2 regions of the Burkholderia sp. Bp9031 genome follow, and region 2 is predicted to be linked to the other one. Evidence: predicted binding sites of a transcription regulator. Region 2 holds the regulator's gene; the other holds the start of a gene.
What was found. Region 2 encodes LexA, which represses DNA repair genes until DNA is damaged. Its sites were predicted from a motif close to ACTGTATNNNNATACAGT; they were not measured.
Positions count from the first base shown of each region.

Region 1: a site for LexA is predicted at 2,242-2,259, ahead of DIE15_RS00440 (VRR-NUC domain-containing protein). Genes of this name have one in related genera too.

Region 1 is NZ_QTPW01000001.1:83,860-88,768, reverse strand. Features, by position in the region: gene DIE15_RS00445 (ATP-dependent DNA helicase) at 1-539, opposite strand, end outside; gene DIE15_RS00440 (VRR-NUC domain-containing protein) at 536-2,230, opposite strand; gene DIE15_RS00435 (MipA/OmpV family protein) at 2,336-3,214, opposite strand; gene DIE15_RS00430 (hypothetical protein) at 3,421-3,732, opposite strand; gene DIE15_RS00420 (hypothetical protein) at 4,463-4,711, shown strand.
Region 2 is NZ_QTPW01000005.1:249,496-254,404, forward strand. Features, by position in the region: gene cysT (sulfate ABC transporter permease subunit CysT) at 1-158, opposite strand, end outside; gene DIE15_RS09390 (sulfate ABC transporter substrate-binding protein) at 293-1,330, opposite strand; gene lexA (transcriptional repressor LexA) at 1,595-2,242, shown strand; gene DIE15_RS09400 (hypothetical protein) at 2,269-2,607, shown strand; gene DIE15_RS09405 (DUF2939 domain-containing protein) at 2,637-3,329, shown strand; gene DIE15_RS09410 (universal stress protein) at 3,422-3,919, opposite strand; gene DIE15_RS36950 (hypothetical protein) at 3,918-4,082, shown strand; gene nodI (nodulation factor ABC transporter ATP-binding protein NodI) at 4,246-4,909, shown strand, end outside.

The DNA.
Region 1 (4,909 bases), on a different contig from region 2:
TGCGGAAACGTCAGCGCGCGCAGCGCCGCATCGCGGGCCGCGCGATGCGCGGTCTCGCGCTCGGCCCAGCCGACGAAGCACGCGCACTGCTCGGCGAAGAACGCGGCGAGCACGCTTGCGCTCAGCGTTTCCGTCAGCACGGTCTCGCGCTCGGACACGATGTCGAAATACACGAGCGCGACGTCGATTTCCGCGAGGTCGCGGGCGTCGCACATCAGGTGCGCATAGACCTTCGCCTGCGCCCAGTGCAGCGCGCGGTGATTGGCCGGCATCGCATCGAGGCTGCCGCGATAGGTCTTGATCTCCTCGAGCCGGTTCGCGACCGGGTCGTAGCCGTCCGCGCGCCCGCGCACGGTGAGCGTGCCCCAGGTACCCGCCAGCGCGATCTCGGTCTCGTAGCGCGCGCCGCGCTTCGACGTGACGGCACCGTGACCGGCAATGCCTTCGAGCGCGGTCGGCGCGGGCGTGAAGCGCAGGTCGAGATCGCCGCGTCGCGCGGTGAACTCGCACATCGCTCGCACCGCGACGACATAGCTCATGCGGACAGCCCCGCCGCTTCAACCTGCTCGACGCCGGCGCCTGCCCATTCGACATCGACGACACGCACCGGAATGCCATGTGCGATGCAGTACGCTAGCCAGCGCGTCTGGTTGTCCTGCAGCCGGTCGCCGGGGCCCTTCACCTCGATCAGTTCGTAGCGCTGCTCGTCCGGCCAGAAACGGACGAGGTCGGGTAGCCCCGAACGATTGCCGCGGATGTCGGCGAGCAGGCGCGTGAACCACAGCCGAAGGTGCGCCGGCGGCAGGCAGGCGAGCGCCTGGTCGAGCAGTTCGTCGGTCAGCACGCCCCAGAACACGAACGGCGATTGCAGCCCCATCTTCGTTGCATGGTGCCGGCGAATCGTGTCGCGATATGCCCCCGAGTCGAGTTGGGCGAAACAGCCGGCGAACGCATCGGTGCGGCGCACCGCGAAATCGGGCGCGTGCAGGTCGGCCGGGCCGCGCTGGAACGGGTGAAAGAACGCGCCGGGCACGGCCGCGAACACGGGCTCCCAGCACAGCAGCCCGAACAGCGAATTGATCAGCGTGTTCTCGACGTAGTGAACCGGCGCGTCGGGCTGTGCAAGATGGTCGCGCACCGCGAATTCGACGCTGACAAACGCGTCGGGACGCGCCAGCACGAGCGTTTCGCGCGGCACGTCGGGCGCGCTGCCCGCGCGTTCGACCCGTTGCCCGAGACGGCGCTGCAGGCGCGGCAGCATCCGCTCGACGCGCTGGCGTTCCTCGTCGCTTTCGAAGCCGCTGCGCGCCTCGAGCGCCAGCGTGAGCGCATCGTCGTCGCATCCGCAGCGTTCGAGCACGCGAATGCGCCGATGCCGGCTGCCCGGCCACGCACTGCGCGCATAGGCGTCGAGCGCGGCGGTCCAGTCGGCGCGCCGCTCGCAGGTCTGCCCAAGCGTAAACAGCAGCTTCGCGCGGCGCGTCGCGAGCCACGGCTGCGCGCAGCCGACCGCGTCGATCGCCCGCAGCAGGTCGTCGAACGGCAGGTCGTCGGGCCACGCGTCGAGTGCTTCGCGGCACGTCTGCAGCGCGAGATACGTATCGACGTCGGCTCGCTGCTGGAACGCGCGCGACGACGGCGCGAACGGCACGCTTTCGTACTGGAACACGCCGAGATCGGCGAGCACGAATTCGCTCCAGTCCTGATGAAGATTGCCGAAGAACATCAGCCGCAGCCGGTCGCACAGCGCACCGACCGTCACGCGCAGCACGCGATCGTCGGCCTGCGCGCACCACGCGTCGAGCGGTTGCGCAACCTCGTGCGCGGGCCGCAACCGTTCGAGCCAGTCGGGCTTGCGCTCGCCCGCGTGCGCGGCGAGCGACGGGAACATCTTCAGCAGATCGCCCTTGGTCGACAGCGCGAACAGTTCGTCGAGCGTGAGCGCGGGCGCCGGATCGACCCAGCCGAGTTCGACGAGCGGCGCGGCCGCGTCGAGCGTGCTGCCGATTTCGTCGTACACGAGCTTGCTCGCCCGGAAGTCGGATCCGCTGCGCATCAGCATCCGCACGAGCAACGCGCGCGATGCTTTCGGCAGCCGCGCGAAATGCGCGAGAAACGCGTGTTCGTGCGCGTCGAGCAGGTCGTCGTAACGCTCGCCGAGCCAGGCCAGCGCGCGTTCGAAGTTGGTCAGGTAGTAAAACGCCGGAGGCGTCGGCGATGCAGGCGTCACGGGGATCGATCACTGTACGTTTGTACAGGTCGGAATCATATCAAATGTGACGAAAAATACCGCATGCCGCGCACCGCCCGGCCGCGCCCGCGGGTCCCTCGCCGATCAGAACTGGTAGTTCACCGACATGTCGAACACGCCGTTCGTCGACTGCTGCGTGATCGGGCTGCGCCGTGCACGGCCGACGAGCTGCTCGATCGCGCCGTCCATCGTCACGAACCAGTGCTTGTTGACGAACCAGACCATCGTCACGCCAGCGCCGAACGACTTCATCCCCGCGCCCGACGAATAGGCCGGCAGCCCGGAACGCGCGGACGCCCCCGGGCTCACGCCGAACCAGCTGTTCATGTAGCGCGAATCGGCGAACGACACGGTCGGCCCGGCGAACCAGAAGAAGTGTTCGTTGCTGCCCGGCATCGGCATGTACGCGGAGAAATCGCCGACCCAGCCGTTCGAGCCGCCGATGCTGCGCCGGACGTCCGCGCGCAGCACGAGCGGGAAATCCTTCGAGATCACATAATCGGCCGCGAGCTTCATCACCGGCGCCGCGTTGATGTTGTCGAGCCCGTTCAGGTGGTCGAGATCGTCGGCCGAGCGGCGTCCAAGGTCATAGCCGACCGACATGCTCACGCGCCAGTTGGGCCCGCGCAGCACGTTCGCGCCGAGCCCCTCGCCCGTCGACAGGAAGAACAGGTCGCGATAGCGCAAGTCGAAGTTCGGGCCGCCCATCACGCGATATCGATCGGAGCCTGCGTAGCGCGGCTGCAGCGTCATCGCGGCACCGACGCTGACCTGCCACGTGCGGACGGTCGGGTTGAACAGTTTCTGCAGCGGGACGCCCGCCGAGTATTGCCATTCGCCGAGCGGCGAAGGCGTCTGGGCCGACGCGTCGCGGGCACCGGACGCCGCCAGCGCGGCGAAGGCCGACAGGCCGGACACGAACCGGCGGGTGCCGGGCGACAACAACGGGCGGGCAACGGTCATCAAGGCGGTCTCCGTCGGTTGCGCGAAACGAACCTGAGGGAAAGCGCGTCGCGCCTGACCGGCTGCAACGGCAGGCAGCCGGCGGCGCGAACGTAGCGTGCGCTGAATTAGTGAACATCCTACGCGACGCGCGCGAAGCCGCAAAGCGCCCGTTGAGCACGGGCACTTTGCCGGCCCCCGGCACGCGCCGGAGGATGGTTGCGGAATCAGAAACGCTCGACGTGATAGTCGCCGGCGAGCGCGGCCGGGCTGCGCTTCGACATCATGCGCGAGAAGCCATCCGCGAGCCGCCCGAGCGCGAGCTGCTTCTGGCTCGCGTCCCAGTGCGTGTAGGTGTCGTAGGCGGTGTCGTCGAACGACACGGTGACGGCGACCGGGTGGCCGCTTGCACGAAAACCGATATGCAGCACGCCGCCCGGCAACTCCTCGATGTGGTAGCGCAACGAACGCGACTCGAAATAGCGGCCCAGCACCTGGGCGATCGCGCGCTTGTCCGGCGATTGCACGTGAATGTCCATGATGGTCCTCCTTTCAGTGATCGCGCGGCCGGCCGCGGTTCGCTGCGCCCGCCCGGCATCCGTATCGGCGGCGGCCGCGATGGCGGATCGCCCTGCGGCAGGCCCGGCGGCACGGGCGGATCGACCGGATCGTCGTGCTCGGGCAGCGTCGGGTCGGGATCGACGTCGGGCGTCGGTTCGGGACGGTGCAGCATGGATCGCGTGTTCATGTCATTCCTGCGCGGCGGCTCGCGCGTGTCGATTGGCGCGGCGACCGGGCGCAAGCGGCGTGCCCGCTCGCCGGTGCGGCCGCGCGGCCGATCATGCGTCGCAAGCCGCCGTCACGTCACCCGCCCGCGCGTGCGCCCTTCGGCGGCGAGCTGCACCGCGCGCGGACGGATCGGACGGCGCACACACCGCGCGCGCTCCGGCCCAGCGTACACGGCATGTTTCAGTTCGCGAACCTCGTTCCTCCCGTCGAACATGCGCCTCTCGGGCCGATAGACCGGCGATTCGCACTTCCAGGTCGCAAACCGCTCGCACACGTGACTGAAAACGCCACCGCACCCGTTCGCGTCGTAACGTATCCTTTTTCCGTGGGTTCATTCATCACGATGTCCTCTCGTCCATGCCGGCGGCTCTCGGGCCATGTGTTCGCCAGTCCGGCCGGCCCGGCGGCTGCAAGCGCCATGCGGCCCATATTGCGCGGCACGGCGCTTGCGTCCGTCGTTACCAGCAAGGAGGTTCGATCATGACCGTTTTCGCTACCGGCCGCCGCGACGCCGTGTCACCGGCTGCCGGCCTGCTTCCCCTCGCCGTGTCGCGCAAGCCGTCCGATGACAAAACGGAGGAGCGTATCGACGAAGGGCTCGAGGAGACGTTCCCGGCCAGCGATCCGCCCGCCGTTGGCGGTGCGACCCGTATCGACCCCGCCAAGCCGTCCAGCGAACGCGACCGTCGCGCGCCCGACGCCCCACCACCGCCCCGCGATCACGGCTGACGTCGGCACCCGGCCTCCCGATGCGCGGCAGCGTAGCGCCGGGCCGGCACAACCGGAGTGAACTGATGAAACGCATGGAACGTGCATGGCACGAAGTCAGCGGCGCGGCGGGCGTCGTGGCGCTCGCCGCGATCGAGAGCGCGCTGGTATTTGCCATCGTTTTGATAACGGGCGTCGGCCACTGAGCATCATCGCTCG
Region 2 (4,909 bases):
ACGGCGGTGACGAACTGGTCCCACGACAGCGTCGCGGTCTTCAGGAACGTGGCGGCGAGCGGGATCAGCACCACGAGGCTCAAATAGGCCACCGTGATGCCGAGCGTCACGCCGAAACCGGGCAGCGCGCTCGGCTTGCGAAAGGTGTACGTCGTCATCGGATGCTCTTGCTGGGTCGTTGCTGCTCACGGGTCCGACGCAAACGCCGGCGCGAGGCGTCGCGCCCGCGGACCGTCGGGGATGCGGCGCGCTGTCGTGGCACGCCGCTGTCGTTATGGGTTGCTGCCTGGCGTTACTGCGGCTTGTAGATCGAGTCGAACACACCGCCGTCCGCGAAATGCGTCTTCTGCGCATTCGTCCAGCCGCCGAACGTGTCGTCGACCGTGTACAGCTTCAGCTTCGGGAACTGCTTCGTCAGGTTCGCCGGCACGTTCTTCGAACGCGGACGGTAGTCGTTGCGCGCCGCGATCTCCTGGCCCTGCGGGCTGTACAGGAAATTCAGGTAGGCCTCGGCCAGCTTGCGCGTGCCCTTCTTGTCGACCACCTTGTCGACCACGGCAACGGGCGGCTCGGCCAGGATGCTCACCGACGGCACGACGATCTCGAACTTGTCGGTGCCGAATTCCTTGACCGACAGGAACGCCTCGTTCTCCCACGCGATCAGCACGTCGCCGATCCCGCGCTGCACGAAGCTCGTCGTCGCACCGCGCGCGCCCGAGTCGAGCACGCCCGCATTCTTGTAGAGCTTCGTCACGAATTCCTTCGCGGTCTGCTCGTTGCCACCCGGCTTGTGGACGGCGTACGCCCATGCGGCCAGGTAGTTCCAGCGCGCGCCGCCCGAGGTCTTCGGGTTCGGCGTGACGATCGAGATGCCCGGCTTCGTCAGGTCGTCCCAGTCCTTGATCCCTTTCGGGTTGCCCTTGCGCACCAGGAACACGATCGTCGACGTGTACGGCGACGCGTTGTCCGGCAAGCGCTTCTGCCAGTCCTTGTTGACGAGCCCCTTGTTGGCGAGCGCGTCGATGTCGTAGGCCAGCGCGAGCGTCACGACGTCGGCCTGCAGGCCGTCGAGCACCGAGCGCGCCTGCGCGCCCGAGCCACCGTGCGACTGCTTGAAGTTGACCGTCTCGCCCGTCTTCGCCTTCCACTCCTTGCCGAACGCCTGGTTGAAGTCCTGGTACAGCTCGCGCGTCGGGTCGTAGGACACGTTCAGGAACGTCGTATCGGCCTGGGCATGTGTCGCGACGCCCAGCGCCGCCGCCGCGCCCAGCGCGAGTGTTGCGATCAGGCGGCCCGCTCCGCCCGCCAGCCCCGTATTGCGCTTCGCCATCCTTGGTTCTCCAGTGTTGTCGGTATTGCGATGTCGGGCCAGTCTAGCGAACGGGTTACATGATTAAAAATAATCGTTCTTCATTTTTTAATACTCAAAAGTGCTAACGCAGACGGGACGGACGGTTGCGGCAGACGAACCGGCGTCCGGACATCGCGAAATCGCGCCGGAACCGGCGCGATCGCGTCGAACCTCAAGTAACACTTGAAATTCGCGAAGTACTGTATAAAAATACAGCTCACTGTCTATCCATACAGTTCAGCCATGACCAAACTCACCGCCCGTCAACAGCAAGTGTTCGACTTGATCCGCCGCGCGATCGAGCGCTCCGGTTTCCCGCCCACGCGTGCCGAGATCGCGGCCGAGCTGGGTTTCAGCTCGCCGAATGCGGCCGAGGAGCATCTCCGTGCGCTGGCGCGCAAGGGCGTGATCGAGCTGGCCGCCGGCGCGTCGCGCGGCATCCGCCTGCTCGGCATCGACGATGCGCCGCACCAGTTCACGCTGCCGCACGCCGGCCTGATGCAACTGTCGCTGCCGCTCGTCGGCCGGGTCGCGGCCGGTAGCCCGATCCTCGCGCAGGAGCATATCTCGCAGCATTACGCGTGCGATCCCGCGCTGTTCACGAGCAAGCCCGACTACCTGCTGAAGGTGCGCGGCCTGTCGATGCGCGACGCCGGCATTCTCGACGGCGACCTCCTCGCCGTGCAGAAGCGCACGGAAGCGAAGGACGGCCAGATCATCGTCGCGCGTCTCGGCGACGACGTCACGGTCAAGCGCCTGATGCGCCGGCCCGGCGGCCTCGAGCTGATCGCGGAGAACCCGGATTACGAAAACATCTTCGTCAAGGCCGGCAGCGCGGAATTCGCGCTGGAAGGCATCGCCGTCGGGCTGATCCGCTCGGGCGAACTCTGACAATCGGTCTCGCTGAGGAGAACATCATGGAACGCCTTTCCCGTTTGCTGCCTTTCCGTCAATTCGGTCGCCTGCGTCACCTGCGCGGCCGCACGCCCTGCGCACCGCTGTCCGCCGCGGCGCCCGTGGTGAGCCAAGAAGTCGCAGTTGAACGGCAGGCGTCGCTGCTGCCGTCAGCGCTCCCCGCATTCGCGCGGGTCTCGCTGAACGCCGGCCTGAATCACGCGGAACCGGCGCGCCGTGCACCCGTGCGCGTCTATCACGGTCGATCGCGGCTCATCATGGTCGGGACGATCGATGCCGTGTGCCGGATGATCGATCGCTGCATCGACGAGGAACGATCGGCCACGCACGGCGGTCTCTGATTGCGGAACCTGTCCGCACCGGAGGCATCGTGACTGGATCTTCGGGCCGCGCCAGGCGGCTCAAGCCCCTGCTGATCGTCGTGCTGGCCGTCGCCGCCCTGGTGGCGATCGGCTATGCATACGCGTCGCCGTACGTCGCGCTCAGTCGCCTGAAATCGGCGATCGACGCGCGCGATGGGCAGGCGGTCAGCGAATATGTCGATTTTCCGTCGCTGCGCATCAGCCTGAAGCAGCAGGTCACGGACGAGTTGATGCGCCGGATCGACGCGGTCAAGAAGGACAATCCGCTCGCGGTGATTGGCGCGCTGATCGGATCTGCATTGATCGGCCCGCTGGTCGATGCCTATGCGACACCGGAAGGTGTGGCGGCGCTGATGAGCGGCATCCCGCCGCGCGGTAATCCGGGCGAGCGGCCACCCGAATGGTCGGGTCCGCCGTCAGGCGGTGCGCCCGGAAACGCACCGGCCGTGCCGCCGGCCAATCCGGCGAGCGCACCCGTACCGGGCAGCAGTCCCACCGCCTCGGCTGCGCCTGCACCCGCGCCAGCGCCAGCGAGCCCAAGCGATGCGGGTCATCCGCAGCAAACGAGTGCCGGCTACAGGAATATCGATGAATTCGTCGTGACCTACCAGCGCAGTGCCGACGGCACACGCTATGCGGCGATCTTCCACCGCTTCGGCCTGTTCTCGTGGAAACTGTCCGCGATCGACCTGCACGCGTAAGCGGTCGCGATCGGACCAGGCGCCGCTGATGCGGCACGGCACGCGACCGGCCTGAATCGCAGGACAATCCGGCCGGTCACGCGATTACTGCGTCACTTGCCGTTCGCGGTGGCCGCTTCGCGTTCGCGCGCGATCTCGGCCTTTTGCTCTTCGGCCGACGAGCATGCGACCAGAATGCTGCAGCTCACGCGATCGAGCAGTTGCGTGTTGCCCGACCCCATCCACCATCTCGACAACCCGCTGCGGCACCGATGGCCGACGACGACGAGGTCGGCCTTCAACTCCGTCGCGAGATTCGCGATTTCGTCGATCGGATAGCCGAACGCGAAATGGCCTTCCGCCTGGACGCCACGCTCGCGCAGCCAGTTCACGCCTTCCTGCAGGATCTCGCGCGCGGTTTCCTCGAAGCGGCCGCACGCGACGTCGGTCAGCAACCCTGCGCTTTGCGCGATGCTCGAGCGCATGTCGACCACCGACAGCAAATGCGTTTCCGCCTTCAGGTCCAGCGCGAGATTGGCACCGCACCGCAATGCCTTGCGTCCTTCGAGCGTGCCGTCGTAGCACAGCAGAATCTTGTTGTAGCTAGCCATGAAACCTCCCTATCGCGACTACGTGCCCTATGCACTCATCATGGTGCGCCGCAATTCCGGACGCAAGGGATGGAAAACGCTGATTCGCCACGCGGGGCGCGTCGGCGATGATGCGGTGCACGATCCGTGCGCGCATGCACCGTGCCGCACGGGCATGCCCTGAAGAGACGCAGCCGATGCACTAGAATGGCCCGTTCGTGCCGTCGGTGTGCGTTCGCCCCGATCATGCCCATGTGACACGCCTGCGCCCGATCCGTTCGCACGCCGCATGCCCATCCGGCCGGCTGTGAAACACGCCCGCGCCCGCTTACAACGACAACCTGCCCATGTCCGTTGCACCGATCGATTTCCGGAACGTCGAAAAGCGCTACGGCGACAAGCTCGTCGTCAACGACCTGTCGTTCCACGTGCAGGCCGGCGAATGCTACGGACTGCTCGGGCCGAACGGCGCCGGCAAGACCACGACGCTGAAGATGCTGCTCGGTCTCGTGTATCCCGATGCCGGCGCCATTTCACTGTGCGGCGAACCGGTTCCGTCGCGCGCGCGGCATGCGCGCCAGCGCGTCGGTGTCGTCCCGCAGTTCGACAACCTCGATCCCGACTTCACGGTCCGCGAAAACCTGCTCGTGTTCAGCCGCTATTTCGGGATGTCCGCGCAGGCTGCACGTGCGCTCGTGCAGCCGTTGCTCGAGTTCGCGAAGCTGGAAAACAAGGCCGATGCGAAGGTCGGCGAGCTGTCGGGCGGAATGAAGCGGCGTCTGACGCTTGCCCGCGCGCTCGTCAACGATCCCGACGTACTGGTGCTCGACGAGCCGACGACGGGCCTCGATCCGCAGGCGCGGCACCTGATGTGGGAGCGGTTGCGCTCGCTGCTCGCGCGCGGCAAGACGATCCTGATCACCACGCATTTCATGGAGGAAGCCGAGCGCCTGTGCGACCGGCTGTGCGTGATCGAGGAAGGCCGCAAGATAGCAGAAGGCGCGCCGCATG